2 regions of the Mesorhizobium sp. WSM4871 genome follow, and region 1 is predicted to be linked to the other one. Evidence: riboswitches for the same ligand, from Rfam matches in the RefSeq annotation. Region 1 holds a riboswitch; the other holds the start of a gene.
What was found. Region 1 has a riboswitch for thiamine pyrophosphate ahead of thiC (phosphomethylpyrimidine synthase ThiC). Riboswitches for the same ligand answer to the same signal wherever they lie in the genome.
Positions count from the first base shown of each region.

Region 2: linked by a shared signal. The riboswitch ahead of thiB (thiamine ABC transporter substrate binding subunit) and the one ahead of thiC (phosphomethylpyrimidine synthase ThiC) in region 1 are both predicted to bind thiamine pyrophosphate.

Region 1 covers NZ_JBVVPU010000011.1:5,589-10,002, reverse strand. Annotated here, with positions in the region: gene thiO (glycine oxidase ThiO) at 1-390, opposite strand, end outside; gene thiC (phosphomethylpyrimidine synthase ThiC) at 387-2,222, opposite strand; TPP riboswitch at 2,325-2,441, opposite strand; gene queE (7-carboxy-7-deazaguanine synthase QueE) at 2,725-3,462, opposite strand; gene queD (6-carboxytetrahydropterin synthase QueD) at 3,459-3,815, opposite strand; gene queC (7-cyano-7-deazaguanine synthase QueC) at 3,815-4,414, opposite strand, start outside.
Region 2 covers NZ_JBVVPU010000015.1:58,598-63,011, reverse strand. Annotated here, with positions in the region: gene AC0L2H_RS26965 (ABC-F family ATP-binding cassette domain-containing protein) at 1-1,568, opposite strand, end outside; gene AC0L2H_RS26960 (thiamine diphosphokinase) at 1,572-2,216, opposite strand; TPP riboswitch at 2,331-2,445, shown strand; gene thiB (thiamine ABC transporter substrate binding subunit) at 2,489-3,487, shown strand; gene thiP (thiamine/thiamine pyrophosphate ABC transporter permease) at 3,495-4,414, shown strand, end outside.

The DNA.
Region 1 (4,414 bases):
GAACAGTCCGCGGCGGAAGCGGCCGGCAAGGTCGGGCTCGAGCAACACGATTTCATCTTCATCGACACGCCGATGACCCGAGGTACGGCTGGCGAACCGGTCGAGCTCGCCCACATCGCGCGGCGCGGCCACGACCAGCGTTCCCGCCCGTGTCACCTGGCCAGGCGTTGCCGCCTCCCACCAGTCTCCGGCATTGCATCCGAGATCCAGCACTGGCTGCTCGGCGCTTTCACGCTCGCACCATGGCGCCAGCATGCCGCCGGCGAACCATGACGCATTGCCGCCGAGGGCATGTCCTGTCTCGGCAACTGTCACCGCCGCGCCGCGTGTGGCGAGCTCGAAGGCGGCGGTGAGGCCGGCGACGCCGGCCCCTTTGACCAGCACCCTCATGACGGCTCATGCGCCTCCGGCATGAGCGGTGCGCCGGTCTCGTCCGCCGGCACATAGAGATCGCCGCCTTCGCGATATTTCGCCGCCATCGCCGCCATGCCCTCTTTCTGTGCCTCGGCGCGAATGTCGTGGGAGATGCGCATGGAGCAGAATTTCGGCCCGCACATCGAGCAGAAATGCGCCAACTTGTGCGCCTCCTTGGGCAAGGTCTGGTCGTGGAAGGACCGCGCGGTTTCGGGATCGAGCGACAGGTTGAACTGGTCTTCCCAGCGGAACTCGAAGCGCGCGCGGGAAAGGGCGTCATCCCTGACTTTCGCCGCCGGATGCCCCTTCGCCAGGTCGGCGGCATGGGCCGCGATCTTGTAGGTGATCACGCCGGTCTTGACGTCATTGCGGTCCGGAAGGCCGAGATGCTCCTTCGGCGTGACGTAGCAGAGCATGGCCGTGCCGAACCAGCCGATCATGGCGGCGCCGATGCCGGAGGTGATGTGGTCATAGCCCGGCGCTATGTCCGTCGTCAGCGGCCCCAGCGTGTAGAACGGCGCCTCGCCGCAGACAGCGAGCTGCTTGTCCATGTTCTGCTTGATCTTGTGCATAGGCACGTGGCCAGGGCCTTCGATCATCACTTGGCAATCTTTGGCCCAGGCGATCTTCGTCAATTCACCGAGCGTTTCCAGTTCGGCGAATTGCGCCGCGTCGTTGGCGTCGGCGATGGAGCCCGGACGAAGACCGTCGCCGAGCGAAAAGGACACGTCATAGGCGCGGCAGATGTCACAGATTTCCGCGAAATGTTCGTAGAGGAAGCTCTCGCGGTGATGGTGCAGGCACCATTTGGCCATGATCGAGCCGCCGCGCGAGACGATGCCCGTGACTCGGTCAACGGTCAGCGGGATAAAGTGCAGCCGCACGCCGGCATGGATGGTGAAATAGTCGACGCCCTGTTCGGCCTGTTCGATCAGCGTGTCGCGGTACACCTCCCAGGTCAGGTCCTCGGCGATGCCGTTGACCTTTTCGAGCGCCTGATAGAGCGGCACCGTGCCGATCGGCACCGGCGAGTTGCGCACGATCCATTCGCGGATGTTGTGGATGTTGCGGCCGGTCGACAGGTCCATCACCGTATCGGCGCCCCAGCGGATCGCCCAGACCATCTTTTCCACTTCCTCGGCCATCGACGAGGTGACCGCCGAGTTGCCGATATTGGCGTTGATCTTCACCAGGAAATTGCGGCCGATGATCATCGGCTCGCTCTCGGGATGATTGATGTTGGCGGGAATGATCGCGCGCCCGCGCGCCACCTCCTCGCGCACGAATTCCGGCGTGACAAAGTCGGGGATCGCCGCGCCGAAGGCTTCGCCGTCGCGCTCGATCTTGCCGCGCAGGATCTCGCGGCCGAGATTCTCGCGGATGGCGACGAACTCCATTTCTGGCGTGATGATGCCGGCGCGCGCATAGGCAAGCTGGGTCACGGCCTTGCCCGATTTGGCCTTCAGCGGCCGGTTACGGATTGGAAACTCCGGCGTCAGGCGTTCGCCCGTGACAAATCCATTGTCTTCGGGTCGGACATGGCGCCCGTCATAGGCTTCGACATCGCCGCGCGACACGATCCATTCGCGGCGAAGCCGGGCAAGGCCGGTTTCGATGCTGGTTTCGACAGTCGGGTCGGTATAGGGGCCTGAGGGATCGTAGACGGTGACGGGCGGCTCGCCGGCCGTCGGATGGACGGAGATCTCGCGCATCGGCACCCTGATCTGCGGGTGGATGGCACCGGGCTTGTGGATTTTCCGCGAGGCGGGCAATGGTCCCGTCGAGACGGCGGGGGTGAAGGCATTCATCTTGAGGCTCCTTTGCTCATGCATTGGAGACCCAGTTCTGTGCCGGAAGGATGAAAAGACGCTTCTGTTGACCTGCCGAAACAGGACCTCGGGCGTAAACTCCCGTAAGCGCTTGCACCGTCCCTACGCCAGTATGAACTGGATCAGGTTCAACGGGTCACTGCGCCGCGAAAGCAAGCAGTATCTCAGCCCCTTGCCGGGACTCCCCTGGTGAATGCCTCAAGTTTGAACGGGCCGGCGCTATTTTGTCAAGCGCATTCGGCCCGCAGCGGTGATCGGGGCGACCAAACAAACCCAGCGGAAAAGCATGGTAGTATCGAGAGCAAGTCACGCTCCAGAGGAGCGGTGAAGCGCCCCCAATAAGGCGAGCCCTCATGCGGATTCGGTGCCTTTTCCAGCACGGTGTTTTCGGGGCTTTCCGGAACGACGCTGCTGCCGCCCAGTTGGGTGAGATTGCTATAGATGTCTGGCTTGCTCGTCGTCGGCAATCCTTCCCCTTCGGCTAGACGCCCCGTTTGTTTCCCCAGAGCAGAACATGAAGCTGCGGCAGCACACGCGCCTCGAACCACCTGTCACGGGTCACCTTTTCAACCAGCCATTCCATGCGCCTCATCACACCGGCAAAGTCGATGAAACCGTCTTCGTTGCCGGGACGCGGCGGCGTGTGATTGCCGGGCTGCAGATAGACGGGTAATTGGGGGTAGCGCGCCGCGGCGTCTTTGGCATAGGCATAGTCATCTTCGTCGAAGACGACAAGCTTGAGCGCCATCTGCGGCTTAGCCTGCGCCGCCTCTAAGCAGGCGTCGAACGCGGCCCAATCTGTCGTCATTTCACTTGAGGGCGGCTTGGGGCTGAGTACCAGCACGTCGAGATCCGCGAACCATTGCTTAGACACCGAACCTTGGCTTTCCAATGCAAAACGGTAGCCCTCACCATGCCCGCGGTCGATCAAGTGGCCAAGCGGCTGGATGGCCGGATTGCCGCCCGATAGCGATACCATCACGGGCTGACCGCCGGAAAGTGCAATGACCTTTTGCCAAACCGCCTCGGGAGTCATCATCTCCCAATCATGGCGGAAGCGACGGTCCACCGCATGCAGGCTGTCGCACCAGGAACAGCGATAATCGCACCCGCCGGTTCTTACGAACACCGTCGGCAAGCCGATCAGCACGCCTTCGCCCTGAATGGTCGGCCCAAAAATCTCGCTCACCCGGATTCCGGGATGCAACGCGCAAGTCATGGCCGGTATTCCGCCCAGGTTTTCGGCGTCTCGCTCACCCGCACGGCGGAGGTTTCGGGTAGCCGCACCTTGCACCAGTCGTAGAAGTGCCTGGCCAGGTATTCCGCTGTGGCATGGTCATGCCCCAGCACGTCGTTAAGATGCCGATGGTCGAAGGTCCCATCGATGTAGTGCTTGAACGCCGCCAGATCTTGGTAGTCGCGCACAAAGCCGTGTTCGTCCAGTTCGCCACCCGAAAGCTCCACTACAACGATGTAGTTGTGGCCGTGCAGACGTGCGCACTGATGACCTGGTGGCAAGGAGGTGAGCTGATGCGAGGCCGAGAAGTGGAACTCTTTGGTAATGCGGAACATTACGCGCTCCTTGTCTGGATAGCGTGGAGCCAGAAGTCTGCGTCCTCATAATCTGTCGGGTCGGTGATGCCGGCCAGATCGAATGCTTCGCGCCGTTCGACGCATGTCCCGCAGCGACCGCAATGACGTGCACCGCCCTTGTAGCAGGACCACGTCGCCTCGAACGGTGTGGCGTACTTTGCCCCCTCGCTGACGATGTCGGCCTTCGAGATATTCACATACGGAGCGTACAGGCAGATATCGGCGTAGCCTGCGAGCGCATGGTTCTGCATCGTCTGAAAGGCGTCGATAAAAGCGGGCCGGCAATCGGGATAGATGAAATGATCTCCGCCGTGGACGGCAGTGGCCACCGCATCGGCCTTCTGCGCGGCGGCAACCCCGAAGGCGATGGCCAGCATGATAGCGTTCCTATTCGGCACCACCGTGATCCTCATGGAGTCTTCGGCATAGTGCCCGTCGGGCACGTCCACATTGTCAGTCAGCGCCGAGCCGCTCAGGTTCCGGCCAACATCGCGGATATCGACGATCTGGTGCGGAACACCCAGCCGTTTGGCGCAGATGGCGGCAAAGCCGAGTTCCTTTTTGTGCCTCTGGCCGTA
Region 2 (4,414 bases), on a different contig from region 1:
TGAGCCGCCTCAGCCTTTCCCGTCGCCGCCACGTCGCCGTTTTCTGACCTTGTCCGCGCCTTGCGGTCGTCGAGCCTGGTGCCGCCGCGTTGCGCCAGCATGTCGGAATAGCCGCCAGCATATTCGATCCATCGGCCGCCGCCGTCGGGCGCGATGATGCTGGTCACGGTGCGGTCGAGGAAATCGCGGTCGTGGCTGACCAGGATCACCGTCCCGGCAAAACCGGCGACCAGTTCCTGAAGCAGCTCCAGTGTCTCCATGTCGAGATCGTTGGTCGGCTCGTCGAGCACCAGGAGGTTCGCCGGCCGCGCCAGCACGCGGGCGAGCAGCAGCCGCGCCCGCTCGCCGCCGGAAAGTTCGCGCACCGGCGTGCGCGCCTGCTCCGGCTTGAACAGGAAATCCTTCATGTAGGAGACGACGTGGCGCTGCTCGCCATTGATGACGAGGTTCTCGCCGCGCCCGTCGGTCAGGTAGTTGGCCAGCGTCTCCTGCGGATCGACGGCCTCACGCTTCTGGTCGAGCGTGGCGATCTCGAGATTGGTGCCGAGCCGCACCGTTCCGGCATCCGGCTGCAATTCGCCGGTCAGCATCTTCAAAAGCGTCGTCTTGCCGGCGCCGTTCGGGCCGACCAGGCCGACGCGGTCGCCGCGCTGGATGCGGGTCGAGAACCCCTTGACCACCGTAAGATCGCCAAAACTCTTTTCGATGTTTTTCGCCTCGATGACCAGCTTGCCGGATTCCGCCGCGTCGCTGGCCACCATGGTGGCCGCGCCTTCGGCGCCGCGATGGCCGCGAAAGCGCTGGCGCATGGTCTGCAATTCGCCGAGCCGACGCATGTTGCGCTTGCGCCGCGCCGTCACGCCATAGCGCAGCCAATGCTCCTCGCGCACGATCTGCCGGCCGAGCTTGTGCTGCTCGCGTTCTTCCTCCTCCAGCACCTGGTCGCGCCATTCCTCGAAATGGCCGAAGCCCTTGTCGAGCCTGCGGGTCTGGCCGCGGTCAAGCCAGACGGTGGCGCGCGACACGCGCTCGAGGAAGCGGCGATCGTGCGAGATGACGACCAGCGCCGAAGAGGTACGGCTGAGCTCCTCCTCCAGCCATTCGATGACCTGGAGGTCAAGATGATTGGTCGGCTCGTCGAGGAGAAGAATGTCGGGCTCCGGCGCCATGACGCGGGCGAGCGCTGCGCGCCGCGCTTCGCCGCCGGAAAGGTCGTTTGGCCGCTCCTCACCAGAGAGGCCGAGATGCTCCATCAGATAGGTGGCGCGGTAGGGATCGTCGGCCGGACCGAGCCCCGCCTCGACATAGGCGCGGACATTGGCGAAACCATCCATGTCGGGCATTTGCGGCAGATAGCGCACCGTGGCCGAAGGCTGGCGGAACACCTCGCCATCCTGCGGCTCGATCAGCCCAGCGGCAATTTTCAGCAGCGTCGACTTGCCCGAGCCATTGCGGCCGACCAGGGCGATCTTGTCGCCTGCCGCAGCCGTCAGCTCAGCCCCGTCGAGCAGCGGCGTGCCGCCAAAGGTCAGTCTTATCCCGTCGAGATTGAGAAGCGGCGGCGCCATAAATCAACTTTCGGGAAGCGGATAGGGATGGGCGAGCAGCAGTGCACGGCCATGGCCGAGCGCGATCTCGAGCCGGCCCTTGACCGCGTTGGATATGGTCAGCGACGAGCCAAAGGCGACATCGACATGGTTCAGCAGCCATTGGGCGCCGGTTACGGTCAGGCCGGAAAGGTCGGAGAAGCCGAGGATCGAGAACAGCGTGCCGCCGGCATAGTCGAAGCCGGCCTTGCCCGGCAACAGAGGAACCCCTTCCTGGGCGCCGCTGGTCAACAATACCTTCGTCCCTTCCTCAGCCAGCCGAACGCCGAGCGCCAGATGCAGGAAGGCGTGGTCGGCGCGCTTGCCGCCGAACGCGCCTGCTAGCACGAGGCTGGTCGCGCCGCGTTGGAGGGCGGCGGCGATGGCGAGTTCGCCGTCAGTCATGTCCTTCTCGGCCGGAAACACCTTTCGTGGCACGGAAGCCAGATCGTCCGGCAAATCGACCGGCACGGAATCGAAATCGCCGACCCAGAGCTCCGGGACGAGGCCCAGCATCCGGGCATGGCCGATGCCGGCATCGGCGGCGATGACGCGGGTACCTTCGACCTGCCGGTCGAGCAGCGGCGTGCGGATGAGATCGCCGCCAAGCAGGATGGTGAATGTGCTCATATCGCGTGGCCCTTACCAGCCCTGCTCCGGAAACGGAAGGCGAAACGCAAGACCATGCCCTGGCCGCCGGCAAACTTCCGCTTGCGCGGCACTTCGGCCGGGCTTATGTGTCGAAACGCTCTAACGGGGTGCCGGACGCGATCTTCGCGTACCGGCTGAGAGGCAAGCCTGCCAACCCGCTGAACCTGATCCGGTTTGTACCGGCGGAGGGATTAGACGTTTCGGACAGCCCGACGCCTCAATTCCTTTCAACGCGAACGAAGGAGGCGCCGATGCGCACGCTTTTATACTCCCTTATCTCGGCAATTGTGCTCGCTGGCTCCGTGCCGGCATCCGCCCAGGACAAACTCACCGTCTATACCTATGAGAGCTTCACCGCAGAATGGGGTCCAGGCCCCGTAGTGAAGAAGGCGTTCGAGGCCGAATGCGGCTGCACTGTCGATTTCGTCTCGGTCGCCGACGGCGTGGCGCTGCTCAACCGCGTCAAGCTGGAAGGCGCCGCCACCAAGGCCGACGTCGTGCTCGGCCTCGACACCAATCTGACCGCGGAGGCCAAGGCGACCGGGTTGTTTGCGCCGCACGGCGGGGTCTCGGATGTCAACGTGCCTGGCGGCTGGAGCGACGACATTTTCGTGCCGTTCGACTATGGTTATTTCGCTGTCGTCTACGACACCGAGAAGCTGAAGAGCCCACCAAAGAGCCTCAGGGAATTGGTCGAGGGCGATGCCGCCGACAAGATCGTCATCCAGGATCCGCGCACTTCGACGCCAGGCCTCGGCCTGCTTCTGTGGGTGAAGTCGGTCTATGGCGACAAGGCGCCGGAGGCCTGGGCCAAGCTCAGGGCAAAGGTTTTGACCGTTACACCGGGCTGGAGCGAGGCCTACGGCCTGTTCACCAAGGGCGAGGCGCCGATGGTGCTGTCCTACACCACTTCGCCGGCTTACCACATGGTTGCCGAAAACACTGAACGCTACCAGGCGGCCTCCTTCGAGGAGGGCGAGTATCTGCAGATCGAGGTCGCTGGCGTCACCACTTCAGGCGCAAAGAACCCCCTGGCGCAAAAATTCCTGACCTTCATGACCGGGCCGAAATTCCAGGACGTCATTCCCGAGACCAACTGGATGTTCCCGGCCGGCAAGACCGACAAGCTGCTTAATCCGGCCTTCGACAAGCTGGTCAAGCCGACCAAGACCTTGCTGTTCAGCCCTGACGAGGTCGCGGCCAATCGCAAGGCCTGGGTCGACGAATGGCTGGCGGTAATGAGCAAATAGCGCCGCGATGCCGGTGCGTTCGACCGATCCCCGCGTCACCGCCGGCGTCATCGCGCTGGCGGCGATAGCGTTGTTGATCGGCGGGGCGTTTGCCGGACTTGTCGTGGAGGGCGCACGCGACCCGTCAGGCGCGGCGTCGGCATTCGATCCCTATCTCCTGCGCGTTGTCCGTTTCACCCTATGGCAGGCACTTCTGTCGACGCTGCTTTCCGTGGTGCCGGCGTTGTTTGTGGCTCGCGCCCTGTCGCGGCACCCGCGCTTTTTCGGTCGCGGCTTCATCCTGCAGCTTTTTGCCGTGCCGCTGGCGCTGCCGGCCATCGTCGCGGCGCTCGGCATTCTGGCCCTCTACGGCCGGGCCGGTTATTTCGCCGGCATTCTCAGCCAGGTCGGCGGCCAAAGCTGGCCCGGCATCTACGGCCTGTCCGGCATTCTCGTCGCCCATGTCTTCTTCAATCTGCCGCTCAGCGTGCGGCTGTTCCTCGAAGCGCTGGGAACGGTGCCGGCCGACCAGTGGCGGCTGGCGAGCCAGCTCGGCATGGGCGCCAGACCGGCCTTCCGGCTGATCGAATGGCCGGTGCTGCGGGCGGCATTGCCTGGCGTCGCCGGGCTCGTCTTCATGCTCTGTATCACCTCTTTCACCATCGTGCTGACGCTGGGCGGCGGGCCGGCCGCGACGACGCTGGAGGTCGCCATCTACCAGGCTTTGCGCTTCGATTTCGATCCCGCCCGCGCGGTGACGCTGACACTGCTGCAGATTGGTCTGACTTTCATGGTCGTGCTGGCATTGATGCGGCTTGGCGCCAATACGGTCGGCGACGCCAATTTGCCGGTAGCGCCGCGCCGGTATGTCTCGGCAGGCGCCGCCGAGACATCGCTGAACGCTTTGGCGATCATTGCCGCGCTGCTGTTCGTCGCCGGGCCGATGGC